Regions from separate parts of the Clostridioides sp. LIBA-7678 genome, predicted to be linked through region 4. Evidence: riboswitches for the same ligand, from Rfam matches in the RefSeq annotation. Region 4 holds a riboswitch; each other region holds the start of a gene.
What was found. A riboswitch is a leader RNA that binds a small molecule or an ion and turns the genes downstream of it on or off. The one in region 4 is predicted to bind lysine.
Positions count from the first base shown of each region.

Region 1: linked by a shared signal. The riboswitch ahead of ACTG46_RS17350 (aspartate-semialdehyde dehydrogenase) and the one ahead of ACTG46_RS08995 (Na+/H+ antiporter NhaC family protein) in region 4 are both predicted to bind lysine.
Region 2: linked by a shared signal. The riboswitch ahead of ACTG46_RS16710 (YfcC family protein) and the one ahead of ACTG46_RS08995 (Na+/H+ antiporter NhaC family protein) in region 4 are both predicted to bind lysine.
Region 3: linked by a shared signal. The riboswitch ahead of ACTG46_RS11245 (aspartate kinase) and the one ahead of ACTG46_RS08995 (Na+/H+ antiporter NhaC family protein) in region 4 are both predicted to bind lysine.

Region 1 covers NZ_CP196987.1:3,746,626-3,751,947, forward strand. The annotation lists gene ACTG46_RS17335 (N-acetyldiaminopimelate deacetylase) at 1-101, opposite strand, end outside; gene ACTG46_RS17340 (L-serine ammonia-lyase) at 307-1,500, opposite strand; gene dapA (4-hydroxy-tetrahydrodipicolinate synthase) at 1,823-2,704, shown strand; lysine riboswitch at 2,782-2,955, shown strand; gene ACTG46_RS17350 (aspartate-semialdehyde dehydrogenase) at 3,128-4,129, shown strand; gene dapA (4-hydroxy-tetrahydrodipicolinate synthase) at 4,246-5,133, shown strand; gene dapB (4-hydroxy-tetrahydrodipicolinate reductase) at 5,200-5,322, shown strand, end outside.
Region 2 covers NZ_CP196987.1:3,603,221-3,608,542, forward strand. The annotation lists gene ACTG46_RS16705 (M20 family metallopeptidase) at 1-553, opposite strand, end outside; gene ACTG46_RS16710 (YfcC family protein) at 567-1,958, opposite strand; lysine riboswitch at 2,105-2,284, opposite strand; gene ACTG46_RS16715 (DUF3139 domain-containing protein) at 2,599-3,000, opposite strand; gene ACTG46_RS16720 (macrolide family glycosyltransferase) at 3,294-4,469, opposite strand; gene ACTG46_RS16725 (AbrB/MazE/SpoVT family DNA-binding domain-containing protein) at 4,502-4,717, opposite strand; partial or broken gene ACTG46_RS16730 (helix-turn-helix transcriptional regulator) at 4,745-4,927, opposite strand.
Region 3 covers NZ_CP196987.1:2,305,028-2,310,349, forward strand. The annotation lists gene lysA (diaminopimelate decarboxylase) at 1-1,003, opposite strand, end outside; gene ACTG46_RS11245 (aspartate kinase) at 1,021-2,214, opposite strand; lysine riboswitch at 2,296-2,464, opposite strand; gene ACTG46_RS11250 (hypothetical protein) at 2,575-3,192, opposite strand; gene ACTG46_RS11255 (hypothetical protein) at 3,363-5,063, opposite strand.
Region 4 covers NZ_CP196987.1:1,855,079-1,860,400, reverse strand. The annotation lists tRNA gene ACTG46_RS09000 (tRNA-Leu) at 143-223, opposite strand; gene ACTG46_RS08995 (Na+/H+ antiporter NhaC family protein) at 333-2,063, opposite strand; lysine riboswitch at 2,201-2,377, opposite strand; gene lplA (lipoate--protein ligase) at 2,637-3,623, shown strand; SAM riboswitch class I at 3,714-3,819, shown strand; gene ACTG46_RS08985 (MetQ/NlpA family ABC transporter substrate-binding protein) at 3,931-4,728, shown strand; gene ACTG46_RS08980 (TerD family protein) at 4,831-5,322, shown strand, end outside.

The DNA of each region.
Region 1 (5,322 bases), 1.9 Mb from region 4:
TATTTTGAAGTCTTATATTCTTTTCTTCCAATCTCTGCAATTGGATTTAATGCCTTTCTATGTTTATAAAGTTGCTCTTGTAAATATGATGCCTCTCTCATGTAATCTCCTCCAAATTTTAATTTATTAAAAAATATTTCTATATCCCTCATAATTAAAACATTATATAACAAACTATACTAATTAAAAGTAAAAAATTAAATTTAATATAAAAATATTTTGCATTATTAAATAATTCACCATTAATAATAATTCCCCTGTTTCATAAATCAAAACAGGGGAATTATTACTTAAAAATTTTATTTTTTAGCAAGAGAAGAAATGTTTAGCAAGTCCACCCTTAGCAGTTTCTTTATATTTATCCATCATGTCTATACCAGTTTCTTTCATTGTTTCAACAACTTGGTCCAAGGAGACAGAATGTGAGCCATCAGTTAATAATGCATAATTAGCTGCATCATAAGCTCTTTGAGCTGCCATAGCATTTCTTTCTATACATGGAATTTGAACGTATCCATATACAGGGTCACAAGTCATTCCTAGATGATGTTCAAGTGCTATTTCTGCTGCATATTCAATATGGTCTATAGTACCACCTTTTAAGTATGCTACTGCCGCTGCTGCCATAGAACAAGCTGCACCAACCTCACCTTGACACCCTACCTCTGCTCCAGATATTGATGCGTTAGTCTTTATTATATTACCTATTATCCCAGCCACAAGTAGTGCTTCAATTATTTTTTGGTCATCATACTTATAGAAATCTTGCATTGCAAAGAATATTCCTGGGATTACACCAGCAGAACCACAAGTTGGTGCTGTAACTATGATATTACCAGAAGCATTTTGCTCAGAAGCTGCTAGTGCATATGCATATACAAGTGTTGAGAAGTTTTTATCTTTTTGGTATGCATTATAAAACGTACTTGCTCTTCTTTTTAATAATAATTTACCTGGTATTATTTCATCTGTGCTTAATCCATCATCAATAGATTTTCTCATAGCATCTTTTATAGTTTTTATATAATCTTTTATGTCTTCTGGTTCACATTCCAACACAAAATCTACTAAAGTCTTATTATTTTCCTTACACCATTTTACTATCTCATCCATAGTATCTAGATGATATATACTGTTGCTTTTGCTATTTCTTTGACCTTCTTCTGCTATAGTTCCTCCACCTACAGAATATACAGTCCATTCAGCCGTTACATTTCCTTCTTTATCTAAAGCTTCAAACTTCATTCCATTTGGATGAAAATCTTTTATAATATCTTCTTCCCAAACGATTTCAACTTTTTTTGGCGATATCGTTTTTTCAATTATATAGTCAGTTAAGTGACCTTTTCCTGTAGCTGCCAAACTACCATATAATATTGCTCTAAAACTTTCTGCATCTGAATTTTCATTTTTAAATCTTTCTGCTGCTCTTTGTGGTCCCATAGTATGAGAACTTGAAGGCCCACTTCCTATTTTAAAAAGTTCCTTTAAAGTATCCATATTATTCCTCCTAAATTTACGGTATTATTGCTTATTATTAGATTTTACGCACATATTTATTATAACCTAAATATATTAATTATTAGTTATTAAATTCGCATAAAATTTATTTTTTATTTCCATTTTGGTATATTTTATTAAATTAATATGCATATTTTGAGAATAAAACATTTATTTCAAATTTTTCTAATATTAATATAATATAAATATCTTATTTAAACAGTTAAGATATTAACTATACCTATTAAAATTAATTAATTTGTACTATAATTATTATTGTACTTAAAAAATTAAATTTAGATAAAAAAGGAGATTTGATTATATGTTATTTAAAGGTTCTGCTGTTGCTTTAGTTACCCCATTCACAGAGGATAATAATGTCAACTTCGAAAAATTAGGTGAATTAATCGAATACCACATTGAGAATGACACAGATGCACTAGTTGTTTGTGGAACAACAGGTGAGGCAACTACTATGAGTGAATCTGAAATTTTTGCTGTAATAAAATATACAGTTGAAAAAGTTAACAAAAGAATACCTGTCATTGCAGGTACTGGTTCAAACAATACTATGTTGTCTGTTCATATGAGTCAAGAAGCTGAAAAATTAGGAGTTGATGGACTTTTAATAATAACTCCTTACTATAATAAGACTAATGAAAAAGGTCTTAAACTTCACTTTGAAACAATAGCAAATAGCGTTAAGTTACCAATTATTTTATACAATGTACCTGGAAGAACTAAAGTAAATATAAAGCCATCTGTTGTGGCTGAACTTGCTAAAATAGATAATATAGTTGCTGTAAAGGAAGCAAGTGGAGATTTAGCTCAAGTTGCAGAAATAGCTAAATTAGTACCTGAAGACTTTGCTATATACTCCGGTAATGATGACACTATATTACCACTATTATCATTAGGTGGAAGTGGTGTTATCTCTGTGCTTGCTAACATTTGCCCTAAGGAGACACATGACTTAGTAACTAAATTCTTTAAAGGTGATATTGAAGGCTCAAAAAAATTACAACTTGATATGGATGCTTTAATTGCTGCCTTATTTATAGAAGTAAATCCAGTGCCAGTTAAAACTGCCATGAATATTTTAGGTTTTAATGTTGGAGATTTAAGACTTCCTCTAGCTGAAATGGAAGAAATTAATCTTAATGTATTAAAACAAGAATTGACAAATTTTGGATTTAAATTTTAGCAATATTTATATAAATAAGTTGATTTTTTCTTAAATATGTATTATTATTAGAATAATCAAATTTTAATATCCTATTAACCTAGGGTAGAGGTAGCTGTAACTAAGAGTATCCAATAGTAGCTGGCAGGCGTTAATGATTGGAAAAAGGATTTACAGCCGAAGAAAATATTTCTTGCAATTATATTTTCTGGGATTACACATAACATGTGTAATACTGTCACTTATATTATAAGTGATGAGCTACAGGGTTTACTTTGAGTGATAAATTAGACGTACAAAGTATACCTTTGTACGTTTTTTGTATATAATTAAAGTTGTTAATATAATATTAAAGTTTTTGGATATAAAAAAATATTAACATATCTTACTTGTATAACTAAAATCAAATAATGTTTTAATAATTTAAAATTGGGGTGAATTTATATGAAAAAAGTAAACGTAGCGATAGTTGGTGCTACTGGAATGGTAGGTAGAACATTTTTAAAAGTATTAGAAGAAAGAAATTTTCCAATAGAAAATCTATTTTTATTCTCTTCTTCTAAATCAGCTGGTTCTAAAGTAATATTTTGTGGTAAAGAATATATAGTAGAAGAATTAAAGGAAACTTCATTTACTGATAGAGGTATACAAATAGCACTATTCTCTGCTGGAGGAAGTATTAGTGAAAAGTATGCTCCAATAGCAGCATCAAATGGAATCTTAGTAGTGGATAATTCTAGTCACTGGAGAATGGACCCAGATGTTCCTTTAGTAGTTCCTGAAGTAAATCCTGAAGCAATAAAAGAACACAAGGGCATAATAGCTAATCCTAACTGCTCTACTATACAAGCTATGGTTCCTCTTAAGCCACTTGATGATAAGTACAAAATTAAGAGAGTAGTATACTCTACTTACCAAGCTGTATCTGGTTCTGGTGTTAAAGGTGTTGAAGATTTAGAGAAAGGGATGAATGGTAATCCTACTGGATTCTACCCTCACCAAATATCTTACAATTGTCTTCCTCATATAGATTCATTTACTGAAAATGGATATACTAAGGAAGAAATGAAAATGGTAAATGAAACTATGAAAATACTTAATAATTACGACTTAAAAATAACTGCAACTACTGTAAGAGTTCCAGTGAGAAATGGTCATAGTGAATCTATAAACGTTGAATTTAATAATCCATTTGAATTAGAAGACTTAGTAAAAACACTTGAAGAAGCTCCAGGGGTTGTAGTAGTTGATAATCCTGCTAATAATGAATATCCAACTGCTGTAGAATTTGACAATAGAGATGAAGTATTTGTTGGAAGAATAAGAAGAGACTTCAGTGTTGACAATGGTGTAAATCTTTGGGTTGTAGCTGACAATATCAGAAAAGGTGCTGCAACTAATGCAATTCAAATAGCTGAAATGGCTTTATCATACGATTTAGTATAATATACAAACTTGTATAAATATATAATTTTGTAAAATATTAATAATAATATAAAAACAAGCATTAGAAGTAACTGTAATATAAAACACAAAAATAAAAAAGAGGGGATTGATTTTATATGATATTTAAAGGTTCTGCTGTTGCTCTAGTTACACCATTTACAAAGGATAACAAAGTTGATTTTGACAAATTAGGCGAATTGGTTGAATACCAGATAGCTAATGGTACTGATGCTATAGTATCTTGTGGTACTACTGGTGAAGCTAATACTATGACTGATGAAGAACAACTTGCTACTATTAAGTATGTTGTAGAAAAAGTTAATAAAAGAGTTCCTGTTATAGCTGGAAGTGGTTCTAATGATACTATGCACTCAGTTAATCTAAGCCAAGAAGCTGAAAAATTAGGAGTAGATGCTCTATTAATCATAACTCCTTATTACAATAAAGCTAATAAAGCTGGACTTAAACGTCATTTTGAAACAATAGCTAACAGTGTCAAACTTCCAATTATACTTTACAATGTCCCTGGAAGAACTTGTGTAAATATAAGTCCTAGCCTTATAGTTGAACTTGCTAAAATAGATAATATAGTTGCTGTAAAAGAAGCTAGTGGAGACCTAGGACAGGTTGCAGAAATAGCTAGTTTAGTTCCAGATGATTTTGCTATCTACTCTGGTAATGATGATACTATACTTCCTTTATTATCTTTAGGAGGTCAAGGAGTTATATCAGTACTTGCTAATGTTTGCCCTCAAGAAACTCACGATTTAGTAGCCAAATTCTTTGAAGGCGATATAGAAGGTTCTAGAAAATTACAACTTGGTATGGATGCTCTAATAGCAGCTTTATTTATAGAAGTAAATCCTATACCAGTTAAGACTGCAATGAATTTACTAGGATTCAATGTTGGAGATTTAAGATTACCTCTAGCAGAAATGGACCCAGCAAATTTAGAAGTATTAAAGAAAGAATTAGTTAACTTTGGACTAAAAGTTAATGCATAGTAAAAATTGATGCATGGTAAAAAATAGGTTTGGTCAAAAGTTAGCCCTTAATCATAGGAGGAAATTATGTTAAAAGTTATAGCAACTGGTTATGATGGAAAAATGGGTAAGATTTTAGCCGATACTATAAGAGAAGATAGTGAATTAGAATTGGTTTGTGTTGCAGCTAGAGGTATGGATAGTTGTGAA
Region 2 (5,322 bases), 1.7 Mb from region 4:
ATACACCTTCAAAGCTAAACTCTAATGAATCTATTGCTAAAGCTTTGCAGTTTATATTATTAAAAGCTTCTATATGCATCTGATAGCTTACATCAATATCATCAAAAGCTCCTGCTTTAACTAAGTCACATTTTCCTCCTGTTGTTTCTTCAGCTGGTGTTCCTATTAATACAATTTTTCCTTTAAAACTTTCTTTTAACTTGCTTAATACTATACAAGCTCCTAGTGTAGATGCTGCAATCCAGTTATGACCACAAGCATGACCTGGCTCTTTATCTTCTCCATATCCAGGAAGTGCATCATACTCAGCTAAAAACGCTATAGTAGGACCATCACTATCTCCTAGCTCTGCTCTAAAAGCAGTATCCATATTACAGTATGGATAAGTTGTATCAAATCCATATTCCTTCATTTTCTCTACTAAATATTTTGATGATATATATTCTTCATCTCCTAGCTCTGGGTTGTTGAATATAAAATCGCATACTTCTTCAATTTCTTTCCCAAGTTCATTCTCTATCTCATAAGCTCTTTTCTTTATACTCTCTATCATAACTTACCTCCTATTAGAATCCTAGATATAATCCTACTGTCAAAAATACCATTACAAGAATTGTTAATACTACCATTAGAGGAACTATGAATCTAACCCACTTTGACCAAGGGATATTAGCTACTGCTAGTGCTCCCATTAAAACACCTGATGTAGGTGTTATTAAGTTAGTTACACCTATCCCAAATTGATAAGCTGTAACTATCATTTGTCTAGATACATCTACTAAGTCTCCAAGTGGTGCAAGTACAGGTATTGTAAGTGATGCAAGCCCTGATGCTGATGGTATTAAAAATGCTATTAATCCTTCTATTAAGAAAGTTAAGTTTATAAATATAGTTTTTGGTAATCCATTTAATAAATTTGCCGCAGAATTTAAAATTGTATCTATTATAAATCCATTTTCTGCTATTATTACGATTCCACGTGCAAATGCTATACATAATCCTGCTGTCATTAAATCTCCAGCTCCACTTATAAATGAATTAACTATTTCATCTTGCTTAAGCCCTGATGCTATTCCAGATATTATACCTATGGCTGTAAATATCATTGCAATTTCAGCTATATACCATCCTAATTTTAAAACACCAAATATCATAATTCCCATACCTATTACGAAAATTGCTATTACAATGGCTTCTCTTTTTGTAAATTCTTTTATGTTTGTATCACTATTAACCATTGATTCTTGATTCAGTGATATATCATGTACTAAAGACTTTTTAGGGTCTTTTTTTACTTTATTAGCATACATCATAACAAATGCTATAGATATAGCCATATATATTATAAACATAACAACTCTAAACTCTATTCCAGAACCTGGTGCTATTTGTGACAATGCCTGTGCTATTCCTACAGAGAAAGGATTAGTAGTCGCCGCTCCAAATCCAGCTGTTGCCCCTATAAATACTGTTGCCACCGCGGTTAATGAATCATATCCCATGCTGGTCATAAGTGGAATAAATATCATATAAAAAGGTAATGTTTCTTCACTCATTCCAAAAGTTGTACCACCAAGACCAAATAAAATCATAGATATAGGTATTATTAAAAATTGAAACTTCTTCATTTTATTTACAGTGTGCGCTATAATGGCTTCTATTGCACCTGTTTTATTAACTATTCCAAAAGCCCCTCCAACTATTAAAACAAATCCAACTACTTCAGCTGCATCTATAAATCCATTTATAGGAGCTGAAAATACATCAGTAATACCTTGTGGATTTGATGGTGCTTTTTCATAAGTTCCAGCTACAACAACTGACCTTCCGTCTATATCTACCCTTTCAAAATTTCCACTTGGTACTATCCAAGTAAGAACTGCCATTACTACTATTAATAAGAATATTATAGTAAGTGTCTGCGGCATAGTAAACCTCTTCTTTTTTAAACTGCTCATTTTTATTCTCCCCACTTTTAAATTAAAATATTTTATTATTGCATCCCTTTTCTATCCTATTTTGTATAGATGTAAAAAAGCTCAACATGGATACATGTTGAGCTAAATGTGTTAAATACAATATACCTACATCTTCCCTTTATCTTATCTAAGATAGCTCTCCATCAAAATTCGGGATGAATTTGATGACAGTACTGTACCTATTAAATACAGTCCCAGCACTAGCTTTGGACACTAGCACTTCGGCACTTACTCCTTTTATATTGCTTCATTGGTTTCCAACCTCTTCAATACTAATCTTAGTAAATGCAACCTCTACCTCAATCTTTTTATTAGATGAGGTAATGCTTATTAAATTTTATTTATTGTAAATAATTGTAGCATAATATGTCGAGATTGTAAATATTTTCAATATAATATACTTAGAATTAAATTTTATTTTCCACATCAATAAACTTTATATCTGCACATACATTCAAAGAATGTAGTATATTTTTATATCTAATTTTTTAAAGTCTGAAGATATATGTTTTTATATGTAACAAATTATACTTTCTCTATTAAGTGAATCTTTGGATATTTTTATTAGATGTTTATTAATAATTGATTACCATAAGAAATCATTCCATTGTATCCTCAACTATTTATTCAATTCTTTTTTAAGATAAATTGGTGGATACTTAACACTTTTTAATTCTTCATTACTTTTTAGAAGCTTATTGTTTTCTACATTATAAATTTGTAACATAACTTTATTTACATATAGGGCATAATAATCATCACTATAAAAATATTGATATTCATATTGTGAATCATCTTTATAATTTACTCTATACAGTATTCCATTATAGCTTGCTTTCTTTGCTTTTTCTTTTGTAATACTCTTTATATCATCTTCCGAAATACCTTGCTTTACCATATATTTATTGATATATATCTCAGCCTCCTTCCATGGTTTGAAATAGTTATTATATACAACACTTCCTGCTATACCTACAATACCTATAATTAATACTACTAAAATAATTCTATATTTTCTCATGCTAATTCCCCTTCTTTTATTATTTAAAACTATTATAATTCACTAAAAAAAGATGTTATATTTTTCTATTAGAATATAACATCCATCGTATTTAGTATCAATATACATGCCCTAACTGGTAGGTTAAAAGGCCCTACTGTCAGTATTTTTATTAAGTAGTATATATATTTCCTACTTTCCATGTAGTTTTATTTCATTATTATAAAAATTTCACAAGTATTTGTTTTAGAATATCTATTGCAATATTTCAATTAACATAATAAGTATCATATTAAGCTTCTAAATTTATATATTCAGCAATATGACTTTATAAGCTGTAATATTACATCAGCTGCCTTATTTGAACCACCTGCATTATAAAAGCTTTTTGATAGTTTAATTGCCTCTTCTTTGTATCCATTATCATTCATAACTTTAAATACAGTATCTTTAATATTTTTTGACCTATTTTCTTTTAACATCAGTCCTGCACCTAAATAAGCAACTCTATTAGCTACCATTCTCTGCTCTGAATGTTGTGGAAATAAGACCATAGGTACCCCATAATATAAACTTTCATTTACACTATTCATACCACAATGAGTGATAAACACATCAGCTTCTTGAAGTATAGCAATCTGTTCAACACTATTTTTAACTTCAAAGTTATTTGGTATATTCCCTAAACTTTTAATGTCAGTATCTCTACCAACAGACCTAATTATATCAACATCACAATCTTTAAATGCTTTTATACAGTTTTCATAAAAATTAACATTTTTATTATTAATCGTACCAAGTGAAATATATATAAGTTTTCTCTTTTTATCTTTAGGCTTAACAATCAACTTTGATACTGATGGCCCTACAAAAGAATATTTACTGGAAAAATTTTCTGACATTGGCTGAAATTCTTTTGATGTATATACAATAGTATTTGTATCATTATCATTAGAAATCATAGAAACAAAGTTTTTTACATAATATCCTTTTCTTTGTAAGAGCTTTATTTTTTTATTAATACGTCTCATCCCCAAAAACATATGAACAACTTCCATAAAACTTTGCTTCATCATTTTTGCTGTATGTTTATTAAATGCAAAAGTTGTTGTAGAGCATATATATGGAATATTAAGTTTTTGTGCAAATAACTTTCCCCAAAAGCTTAATGAGTCTGATACAATACAATCTGGATTAAAAACTTTAAGTTCTCTACATACTTTTTCATCTAAAGATATTGTAGTGTCTGCTATCATCTCAATTAACCCAGAGAAATCCTTGCCAATTTTTTTCTCATCTTCAGGACGTAATTCTGGGAGATATTTATCACAACTAATAAATTTTGCTCCAGTATCTTCAATTTTATCTTTAAATTCATTAAAAGAATAATACAATACTTCATTCCCTCTATCTACTAATTCACGAACTACTTCAATGGTTGGATTAGTATGACCATATGCAGGAATGCTGAAAAAAACTATTTTACTCATATTTTATCCATCCTTTTATAATTTTTCTAAAATTATTCTTCGTTATTTGTTACTCCCATATGACCTATAAAATTTACCAAATCACGTTGATGAACAATTCCTAGTCCTCTTTCTTCATCTCCAAGTATCAATAATTTATCTCCTGTATTTATATTAAATATATCTCTTGCTTCTTTTGGAATAACAATCTGACCACCTTCTCCAACTATAACAGCTCCAAAGAAAAATTTTCCTTTAGGTGGTATTATAATACCTGTTTTTTCTTCTGAATGATTGACTAAATCATCTAGTTTAACATTGTACAATTTTGCAAGTTTAATACAACTATCTATATCAGGAGTGGATTCTCCACTTTCCCATTTTGCTACTGATTGTCTAGATATATTAAGTTTTTCAGCTAAATCCTCTTGCGTATACTGATGAATTTTTCTTAGTCTTTTCAAATTTGTATTAAGCATATTTTAATATCTCCTATATTTATCGTACTAAATTTATTATTTAAATTCTATCAACTAATTTTAACATTTATGTATATATTGATATACATTTCTCTTGTACACATTTACCCTTTAATAAATATATTATAAGAAAATTTATAATTAATAGATACAATCTTTAATTTATCTAAAATGGCATCTTCTATTTATAAAAGTGCAAGTGGGACTTTTTGTAATATATTAGAATATCATAGATTTACTAATACAAAATTGTTTTACAGAATTTTTAAAGCAAAATTTAAATGTACTCCTAAAGATATCAGAAAGAAAAACTTATTTAAAATATAATATAAACTTATCCCTAAAGAATGCATCACAAAAAAAGCTTTTTATATATAAAAATGTGTACCTCCAAT
Region 3 (5,322 bases), 450 kb from region 4:
CTTGATACAGAGAAGGTCTTACATTATCTGTCATACCTCCATCTACACTTACATAAACTCTAACATCTTTTATATCTTTTATTGAACCTACTGTATACAATGTGCTTCCTGCATTTGCAACTATTGATCTTCCTGGTTCTATTACCAATATAGGTACTTCTATCCCAAGCTCTTTACATGAACTTTCCGCTTTAGCAATTATAGTCTCACAGAATTCTTTTATAGTCTTAGGCTTATCTTCTTTACTGTAATAAACCCCTACACCTCCACCTAAGTCAATTTCTGTTAGCTGTATATTGAATTTTTCTTTTATCTCTTTTACTAAGTTCATCATTATGTCCACTGTATCTATGTATGGCTCTACATCAAATATTTGTGAGCCTATATGAGCATGAAGACCCACAAGTCTTATATTCTTGTATTCACTCAATTTCTCTATTGCTCTAAATAAATCTCCATTCACTAAGGCAAATCCAAATTTAGAATCTATCTGTCCAGTTTTTATATAATCGTGTGTATGAGCCTCTATTCCAGGTGTTATTCTAAAATATATTTCTTGAACTTTACCTTTTTCTTCACATAACTTTTCAATCAAATCCAATTCATAAAAATTGTCTACTACGAACTTACCTACACCTAAATCTAATCCCATATTTATTTCTTCTTTAGTCTTATTATTTCCATGGAAGAAAACTTTTTCCATAGGGAAATTTGATTTGTAGGCTGTATATAATTCGCCTCCTGAAACTACATCTAGGCACATTTGTTCTTCATTTATAAGATTACACATATAAATAGGTAAAAAAGCTTTACCTGCATAAGCAACCTTGTTTTTTCCATCTTTGGCTTTAAAATATTCTACATATTCTCTACAGTTTTGTCTTACCAAAGCTTCATCAAATACATAAAGTGGAGTTTGATATTTTTCACTAAGCTCTAAACAACTCACTCCTCCAATATATAATTCATTATCATTTACAGTCATAGTTCCATGAAGTTTCATAATATCCTCCCCAAATTTTATATATTAAATACTTCTGCTATTTTTTCTATAGCTATTTGCTTATCATCAGAATTTATAGCACATGTTATACGAATTTCTGATGTAGTTATAAGTTTTATCATTATACCATTTTCATTGAATATCTTAAATACCTTAGCAGCAACTCCAGAAGTATTTTTCATGCCAAGACCTACCAAAGAGAATTTAGTGATATTATTATCAACCACTACATGTTCTTCATCTGTGTACTTAGATACTATCTTCTTACATTCTCCTAATTCTTCTTTTGGAACTGTAAATGATACACTTATTTTATCTAAGATAGGTGCAGTCTGACTTATCATATCTACACTTATCCCTATAGTTGCTATATCTTCAAATAAACTAGATATATTTTCTGCTTTAAAATCTTTGATTGTTATAGAGCTATCGTCATCACTAGTAGCTAATCCTGTTATTACTTTATCCTCTAATTTCATATCTTTTCCCCCTCTTATATATGTTCCTTTTACTGTACCACATGTACGTCCAACATAAATTTCAACACCATATTTTTGTGCAAGTTCTATACTTCTTGAATGCATTACTTGTGCTCCTAAACTTGCTAACTCAAGCATTTCTTCATATTCAATCTCATCAAGTTTACTAGCCTTTGAATATTTTCTTGGGTCTGTAAAATAGATTCCATCAACATCTGTATATATCTCACATTTCCCATTTAATTTAACTGCAAGAGCCACAGCAGATGTGTCTGAACCACCTCTCCCAAGAGTAGTTACATCACCATCTTCATTGATTCCTTGAAATCCAGTTACTATTACGACATTTCCTTCATCTAAACTATTTTTAATTCTATTTACATTTATATCATCAATTTGAGACTTCCCATGAAGACCACTTGTTTTTATATTTAGCTGATAAGCATTATAACTTACAGCCTTACATCCAAGTGCATTTAATGCTATTGATAATAAAGAAGCTGAAATCATTTCTCCAGTAGACATCAAAGCATCCAATTCTCTTTTACTAGGTTCATTACTCAATTCTTTAGCCAACTTTATATATTCATCAGTGGATTTACCCATGGCAGACACAACTATTACCATTTGTGGATTTTCTTTTCTTCGTTCTATTATGTTTTCTGCAATTGATTTTATTTTATCAGTATCTGCCACCGAACTTCCACCATATTTTTGAACAATTATACTCATGCTTTTTCCCCCTCAAGTTAAATTTTGATAAATAAAAACGCCCAAAGGTATACTTTGGACGTGTAAATCTCATAGACCAAGTAACCTTGTAGCTCATCACTTTAAAAGTGACAGCCTTATACATATTCTGCATAAGTCCAGAAAATCCATCCGTCAACAAATTTTCTTCGGCTATAGACCCTTTCATCAATCATCAACACTTACCAGCTCCTATTGAATACTATTGAATATAGCTACCTCTACCCTAGGCTCATTATTTTTAATTAATTTATTAATATAGTTTTATCACATTCTATATAATATTGCAACAATTATTTTACAAAATGTGGCAAATCTATAATTCTCTTTTTTAAAATTAGGTTATATACAATTAAATAGTTTATTTAATCCTAAATCTATAAAATTTATACTATACTCACTATCATATCTCTCTAAATCATTTAATTCAGATAGATTATCTGGTGTAACTACCAAAACGTTTGGCACTTTAAAAAATGGAATTGTAGATTTATCTATCTTTCTAGAAAGATTTTCATATTTAGAAATATCTATTTCATTATTTAAATCAACATCTACTAGAACCTGTTTTATATTACCAAATTGGTCTGTATATTCAATAAATAAATCATATTTCATATCATCCACACTAACATTTCGGTAGAATCTTTTTACATCACAACCTGCAGTATTGATTCTAACAACTAATTCTGACCCTACTAGAGCCTTTATTAAATCATCTCCCTTAAAAAGTTTACTACCATTCAAATAGTATACATATGAGAGGTCTTTGTAATTATAATAATCCACATCACAAGGATATTTTTTAAGTGTATACTCACTACACATTTTTCTCAAGGTTTTTTTAAAGTTTTTTTTATTATATCTCTTTTGGTCTCCATAAATTTTTCTAAATTGAGCTTCTGTAACACATCTAACCCTGCTAATTAAAAGCAATATCTCTTTTTCCATATTAGTCATAGTACATTCTCCTTGAAGTATTATTTGCAAAGTTGTACTAATATTATATTAATTTTATGACATTAAATTTACAAAGAATTAAAATAAAATAGCTAGTTTTTATAAAAATAAATTTTATAAAAACTAGCTATTAATATATTAAATACTATTTTCGATTTTTTTAAGTTAAACTATACATTATCTTGATTCTCAGAACCTTGAGAGTTTGTATTTTCGTCAGTTCCTGTTCCCTCTTTTGCTTTTTTATCTTCAAAGTTTGCAATATTTAGGTTATCAAATTCTGACATTTCAATTACACCAGATAATTCTTTTGAATATGATATTTTGACTTTATCTCCAACTTGAGTCAATGGCAATTCACTAGATACTTTTGAAGTAGCTTTGAATATTATCTCTTTATTTGAATCTAAAGTCACATAATAATTAGTATTTCCACCTCGTACATCTGGACTTATTCTTGTCACTGTACCTTCTATGACTTCATCTTTTAAATCATTATCCAGTTTTAAATCATTACCCTTAGATTCTAATGAATCTTTATAGTTTCTCAATGCTTCGTTTTTATCTTCACCTAAACCAAGCACATTATAATCTTCAACAGATACAAATGCAACTCTCTTTACAAGACCAGCCTTATCTTTTAACGATGATACATATGTTGGTTGACCTAATATATTATACATTACAGGGAATGTTGCTTCATAATTCTTTTCTTGAACATTACCTTCAGCTGATTTCATTGCAGCTGTCTCAGTGGCTCCTGGTTGCTTATATAATTTAGCTTCTTTTGTTCTAGAATCAACTAACATAAATCCAATTGTAGATTCATCTCCTCCTGAAGATGTTATACCTGTATACCAATAAGACCTATTATCATTTCCATAAACTAATGATGTTCCTTCTGTTGGCACTAGTACTCCTTTTTCTGATATAACAGAATTTAAAAATCCATTAACATAAACTCCCCAGTCTTTAATCTGGTCTGTTATAAATTCTTGTGGCTGGATTCTATCCACCCATTTAGGTGTATTTTTAACATTGTAAACATTTATTTTTCCAGTTTCTGCATCAACAGTAGCTATTCCTGTAGCATTTGCTCCTCCATAACCAATTTTATGCTCATATAAACTTACAACCCAATAAGGTTTCCCTTCATCATTTATTTCAAGGGTAAAATCTGTCATACCAACATTTACCACACCATGTATGTATAAATGTCTCTGTAAATCTTGATGCAAGTAAGCTTCTGGTTGATATACTATCTTTATTGGTTTTCCATCTATTTCTTGAACTAATTGAACATCTTGAGGGTTACTTGCAGATACTTTTACATAACCACTTGAACCACTTAAAGATGTTACCCACTTAATTATGTCTCTATGAACAAGAGGTGCTACCCAGTACAATTCTCCATCCACATTTTGTATATGGAATTTTCCTAATTTTGACACACTGCCTATAGCTGGAACTTCTCCAAGCTTTTTATCTCCCAATTTCATAGCCATATCTTCATCTACAAGACGAATGTCATTTACACTGACAGGACTAATGTCGTCAGTAAATTTACTTTCAGTTACTTTTCCTAATAATTCTTTATATGCCTTTGCATGAAATACAGGTGTAGAAGCTATAAAAGGTACAACTACAATATACACAAGTAAAGCTATTGCTATTGAAAAATTATATTTAGCAAGTTTAGATGTTCTTTCATTTCTATCTAACATCATATCTAGTATTCCTGCCACAACAAAGAAAATTATTCCTACTGAAAATAAAGATGTGAAATCTAATCTAAGTACAGGTAATTTAATAAATGCATAAATTGCTACAATTATTATTGCAACTCCATATGTTTTAAGATATCGTTTCATTTAATACTCCTCTCTACAAAATGTTATTATTACTATTATATCCATATATTTACAAAAAATAAATATTTATCATATTTATTTATGTGTTAAGATATCTTTATACATTTATATAAATATTTTATTCAATTATATCTTATCTATATACCCCAAAAATACTGTAAAAATACAAATAATCACTAAAATTTAAAAACTGAAGAAAGTGTTCTAACTAAGATTTACGAATTCTTAATCCTCTCGAAGTTAAACTACTATCTTCAGC
Region 4 (5,322 bases):
CAATGTGCTTTTATATTTATTAATAAAATATCCTTAGAAATATATTCATATTATATTCGATTTATCAAAAAATAAAAACGGGATAGCCCACTCCGAAAGCCAGCAATCCCAGTTTTTTTCAGCACAACTAAGTACTGTAGAGTGCGGATGAAGGGAGTCGAACCCCCACGCCAATGGCGCTAGATCCTAAGTCTAGTGCGTCTGCCAATTCCGCCACATCCGCTTATTACTCTTTTATTTTACTATATTTCGCTATTATTTTCAATAACTTTTTAAAATTATCTAAAAACTAACAAAAGAATGATAATAAAAGGTGAAATTTATTTATATCTTTATTCTGCAAGTTCTATCTCTGCTTCATCAACTCTCTTACCAATTATTTGAATACCAACAAATACAGCAGCTATAGCTACTGGTAATACTATATATATTGGCAATCCTAATCCAGCTGGTATATATCCAAATACAATAGTGATTACTGCTGTAAATATAGCATATGGCATTTGAGTATTAACATGGTCTATATGATTACAACCAGCTCCCATTGAAGAAAGTATTGTTGTATCTGAAATCGGAGAACAGTGGTCTCCAAATATTGCACCTGTTAAGACTGCACTTGTACTCACTATTACATAAGACATATCAGGATTTAATGAGTAAGCTAGTGGTATTGCTAGTGGCATAAGTATACCCATTGTTCCATAAGCTGTTCCAGTAGCAAAAGATATTATTGCTCCTAAACCAAATATTAAACTTGGCAATAAGAATGGAGGTAGTGAACCTGATAATAAGTGTATCAAAAATTTAGCTGTACCTAATTCTTTTATTACTGAACTTAATGACCATGCAAGTATTAATATTACACCAGTTATTACTAAACTTTTCATCCCATCTATCCAAACATCAATTGCTTCTGACACTGTAAAAATCTTTTTAACTACAGCCATTATAATAGCAACTAAACTTGCAACAAGTGCAGATTGGAATAATGCTCTAGATGCATCAGATGCACTAAATGCTTCTTTTATTGCTCCAAAAGAATATGGTGAATTTGTAAATAGTTGTATTAGAGCTTTATCTTCACCACCCATTATAGACGTATATCCACTATAATAGAATGATGCCAAAGCAACTATTATTAATGTTCCTATTGGGATTATAGCATTCCACACACTCAATTTCACTCCATTTTTTGGTGCTAAATCATCTAATTCTTCTACACCTTCATCAAGGTCTGTACCAACTTTTCTACTTCTAGATTTTATTTCTGCTTTTTTCATTGGCCCAAATTCTTTTAATAATAATGCTGATATTACAATAAATGCTAATATTAATATATTATAAAATCTAAATGGTATTGTATTTAAAAATATACCAAATGCATCAACATCTACACTTATACTTTCAAAAGCATCATGTATTAAACCAACTTCAAGACCTATCCATGTAGATATTATAGCTAATCCAGCAACTGGTGCTGCTGTAGCATCTATTATAAAGGCTAATTTTTCTCTTGATATTTTCATTTTATCTGCAACAGGTCTCATCATAGGACCTACTATTAATGAATTTGCATAATCATCAAAGAATACCAAAAGACCTAAAAACCATGTTATAATTTGTGTACCTTTCGCTGATTTCGCTCTTTTGGCAAGTGCCTCAGCTATAGCCTTAGCTCCTCCCATCTTTGCAACAAGATTTATAACCCCTCCAATTGCTAGAACTTGTAGTATTATCCCTGCATTCCACGGGTCTGATAACGATACCAAAGCTCTATCCACTAAGTCTAAAAATGCTTGTATGAATGTAGCAAACACATTTATACCACTAGCTTTAATTATAAAACTCCCAGAAAGAATCCCTATAAGTAAAGAAATTATTACGTTTTTAGTTATGAATGCAAGTATTATAGCAACTAATGGTGGTATTAAAGTTAAGATTCCAAATTTTTCTGCATTAGCTAGTGCGATAGTGTCTATATCTTCCTCTGCAAAAACCATTACTGTTGACATTATAAACATAATTGTCGTCAGAAAAATAATATTAATTTTTTTGTTTCTCATATAAATCTCCCTCTCTTTTTTAGTTTTGTGAATTATACAGGGTATTTGATAAAACTAAAAAAGCCTTAAGTGCTAAACACTCAAGGCTTGAAAATTACAATACATCAACAATATTAAAATAAATATAATATAATTCCTTAAATGATAGCTCACCACAAATAAACCTGTGACAGTTGTACATATTTTCTATGTACCCCCAGCAATATAATCTTAAAGCATCAATTATAAAACTTCGGCAATATCTCCTTTCCTAATAAATCTCTGTGCTTAACTCATTATTAGTACTGATAGATTATTGCGCCTCTACCCTTCTATTCACTTTTATTAAGTATATTTTGAGTATATATTATTTATTTAAACTTTGCAAGTTAGTTTTTAAAATTCCTTTTTATTTTTTACATAAAATCCCAAACTTCTCTAATTATGTTTAATATACACTTCTATTAATATAAGATTGTCTTCTTTTTTAAATCTTCTAATTTAAAGGACTTTTTACATTATTGTCGAATTATAAAATTAATTGTACTAAAAATAACAAAAAAATTTTATCAATTATATGGAGGAATTACTTTAATGTTACTAATTTACAATGAAAAGACAAACCCTTACTTCAATTTAGCGATGGAAGAATATCTTCTAAAAAATTTTGACGAAGACTTATTTATTTTATGGAGGAATGAACCTTCTATAATTGTTGGAAAAAATCAAAATACACTTTCTGAAATAAATTTAGAATATATAAAAGAAAATTCTATACCTGTTGTTAGGAGACAATCTGGTGGTGGAGCTGTATTTCATGATTTAGGAAATATAAATTTTACATTCATAGCCTGCAATAATAATAGCTTTAGTGATTTCAGAAGATTCACTCAACCAATAATAGACTTACTTAAGACATTAGATGTAAACGCTGAATTTTCTGGAAGAAATGACCTTCTTATAGATGGTAAGAAGTTTTCTGGAAATGCTCAATACAACTACAAAAATAAGGTGATGCATCATGGTACACTGTTATTTTCATCTGAGATAAATGACCTTTCAAAAGCTCTAAAGGTAAAACCTATAAAATTTGAAGGAAAGGGCATAAAGTCTGTAAAATCTCGTGTAACTAATATAAGTGAACATCTACAATCTAAAATGGATATACTAGAATTTAAGGACGCAATAATGAATTATCTCTCTAAAACTAACACTGATAATACTAATTATTATTTAAGTGATTATGACATAGAACAAATAGAAAAACTTACTAAGTCAAAATATGAAACTTGGGATTGGAACTTTGGTAATTCCCCAAAATATACCCTTTCAAATGAGTTAAAATATTCTGGTGGAAACGTTGAGTTTAATCTAAATGTTGATAAGGGAATAATAACTACTATAAAATTTTTTGGAGACTTTTTTGGAAAACGTGATGTTTCATTTGTGGAAGATAAACTTGCTGGAACGAAACATGAAGAGAATGCTTTAAGGAATGTTTTAGATTCCATTGAAATAAATGATTATTTCTTAGGAGCTGACACTGATATTCTAATTTCTGGAATCTTAGGTGTTAAATAGAAATATTAAAAATTTTAAAATATTTATAAAATTATGTTTACATATGTAAAAAATCATGATAATATTTATAACATAATTAAAAATTGATACTTCTTATCCAGAGTGGTGAAGGGACTGGCCCTATGAAACCCAGCAACCAGTATATTTTTATATACATTGGTGCTAAATCCTGCAGTATTATACTGAAAGATGAGTCTAAATTAGCTTTTAAAGCCTGAGTTTAAACTCAGGCTTATTTTATTTTGCAGTGTGATAAAAGAGGGTATTTTATTTTTAACTAATCAATCATATTCAGGAGGGAATTTATATGAAATTCAAAAAATTATTAAGTTTATTATTATGTCTAGTTTTTACTTTATCTATAGTTGGATGTTCTAAAGGTAACGATGATAAAAAAATTGTTGTTGGCGCTACTTTAGTACCAGGTGGAGAATTATTAGAAGAATTAAAACCACTTATCGAAGAAAAAGGTTATACTTTGGAGGTTAAAAATTTTGATGACTACATACTTCCAAACGAAGCTTTAAATAACGGAGAAATTGATGCAAATCTATTCCAACATGAACCTTATCTAAAAGAAGCTGTTAAAGCTAAAGGATATAAAATAATGGCTGGAAAAAAACTATATGTATGCCCAGCAATCCTTTACTCTTACAAGATAAAATCTATTGATGAATTTAAAAAAGGAGATACAATCGCAATAAGTAACAACCCATCTTCTTGTTCTAAAGACCTTAGATACCTTGAAAGTATCGGACTTTTAACTTTACCTAAAGGTGATGGATTAGTTAGTCCTAAAGATATAATAGAAAATCCAAAAGGCATACAATTTAAAGAATTGGATATCGCTCAGATTCCATCTTCTCTTCCAGATGTAACTGCTGCATTTATAGATACTACATACGCAGTACCTGCTGGCCTTGATGCTAAGAAAAATGGACTTTATACAGCACCTATAAATGATGAGTATGCAAATCTTTTGGCATTTAGAACTGAAGATAAAGATAGTGAAAAAATTAAAGTTCTACAAGATGTTCTTACATCAGATAAAGCAAGAAGTATAATTGAAGAGAAATATAAAGGCATTGTAATTCCTGTTTTCTAGTATATTTAGTATAATTTTAATATTATTATTCTAATCTTGTTGAATATTGACTTGTTAAGTGCTACCATTTAAGTAAATCTATGTTTATGGAGGAAAATTACTATGGCTATAGAATTAAAAAAGGGGCAAAAAATAAACCTTACAAAAAAAGAAAATAGTGATTTAGGTGAAATCTTAGTTAATTTAAATTGGAATCAAAAAATACAAAAAAAAGGTTTTTTTGGCTCTCTAAAAAGCAGTAATATAGATTTAGATTTAGGTTGCTTGTTTGAAATGAAAAATGGTGTAAAAGGTGCTGTACAGGCATTAGGTAATTCTTTTGGTAGTTTAGGACATCCGCCTTTTGCTCAATTAGATGGAGATGACAGAACAGGTAGCAATACACAAGGAGAAAACATAAGAATAAATGGTAATAAAATAAAAGAAATAAAAAGAATACTTATTTATGCTTTTATCTATGAAGGTGTAGCTAATTGGTCTGAGGCTGATGGAATTGTAACAATCAAACAGAAACAGGATTCAGATTTAGTTGTTAAACTTGATGAACATAAAAATGGCTATAATATGTGTTCAATAGCCTTGATAGAAAATGTA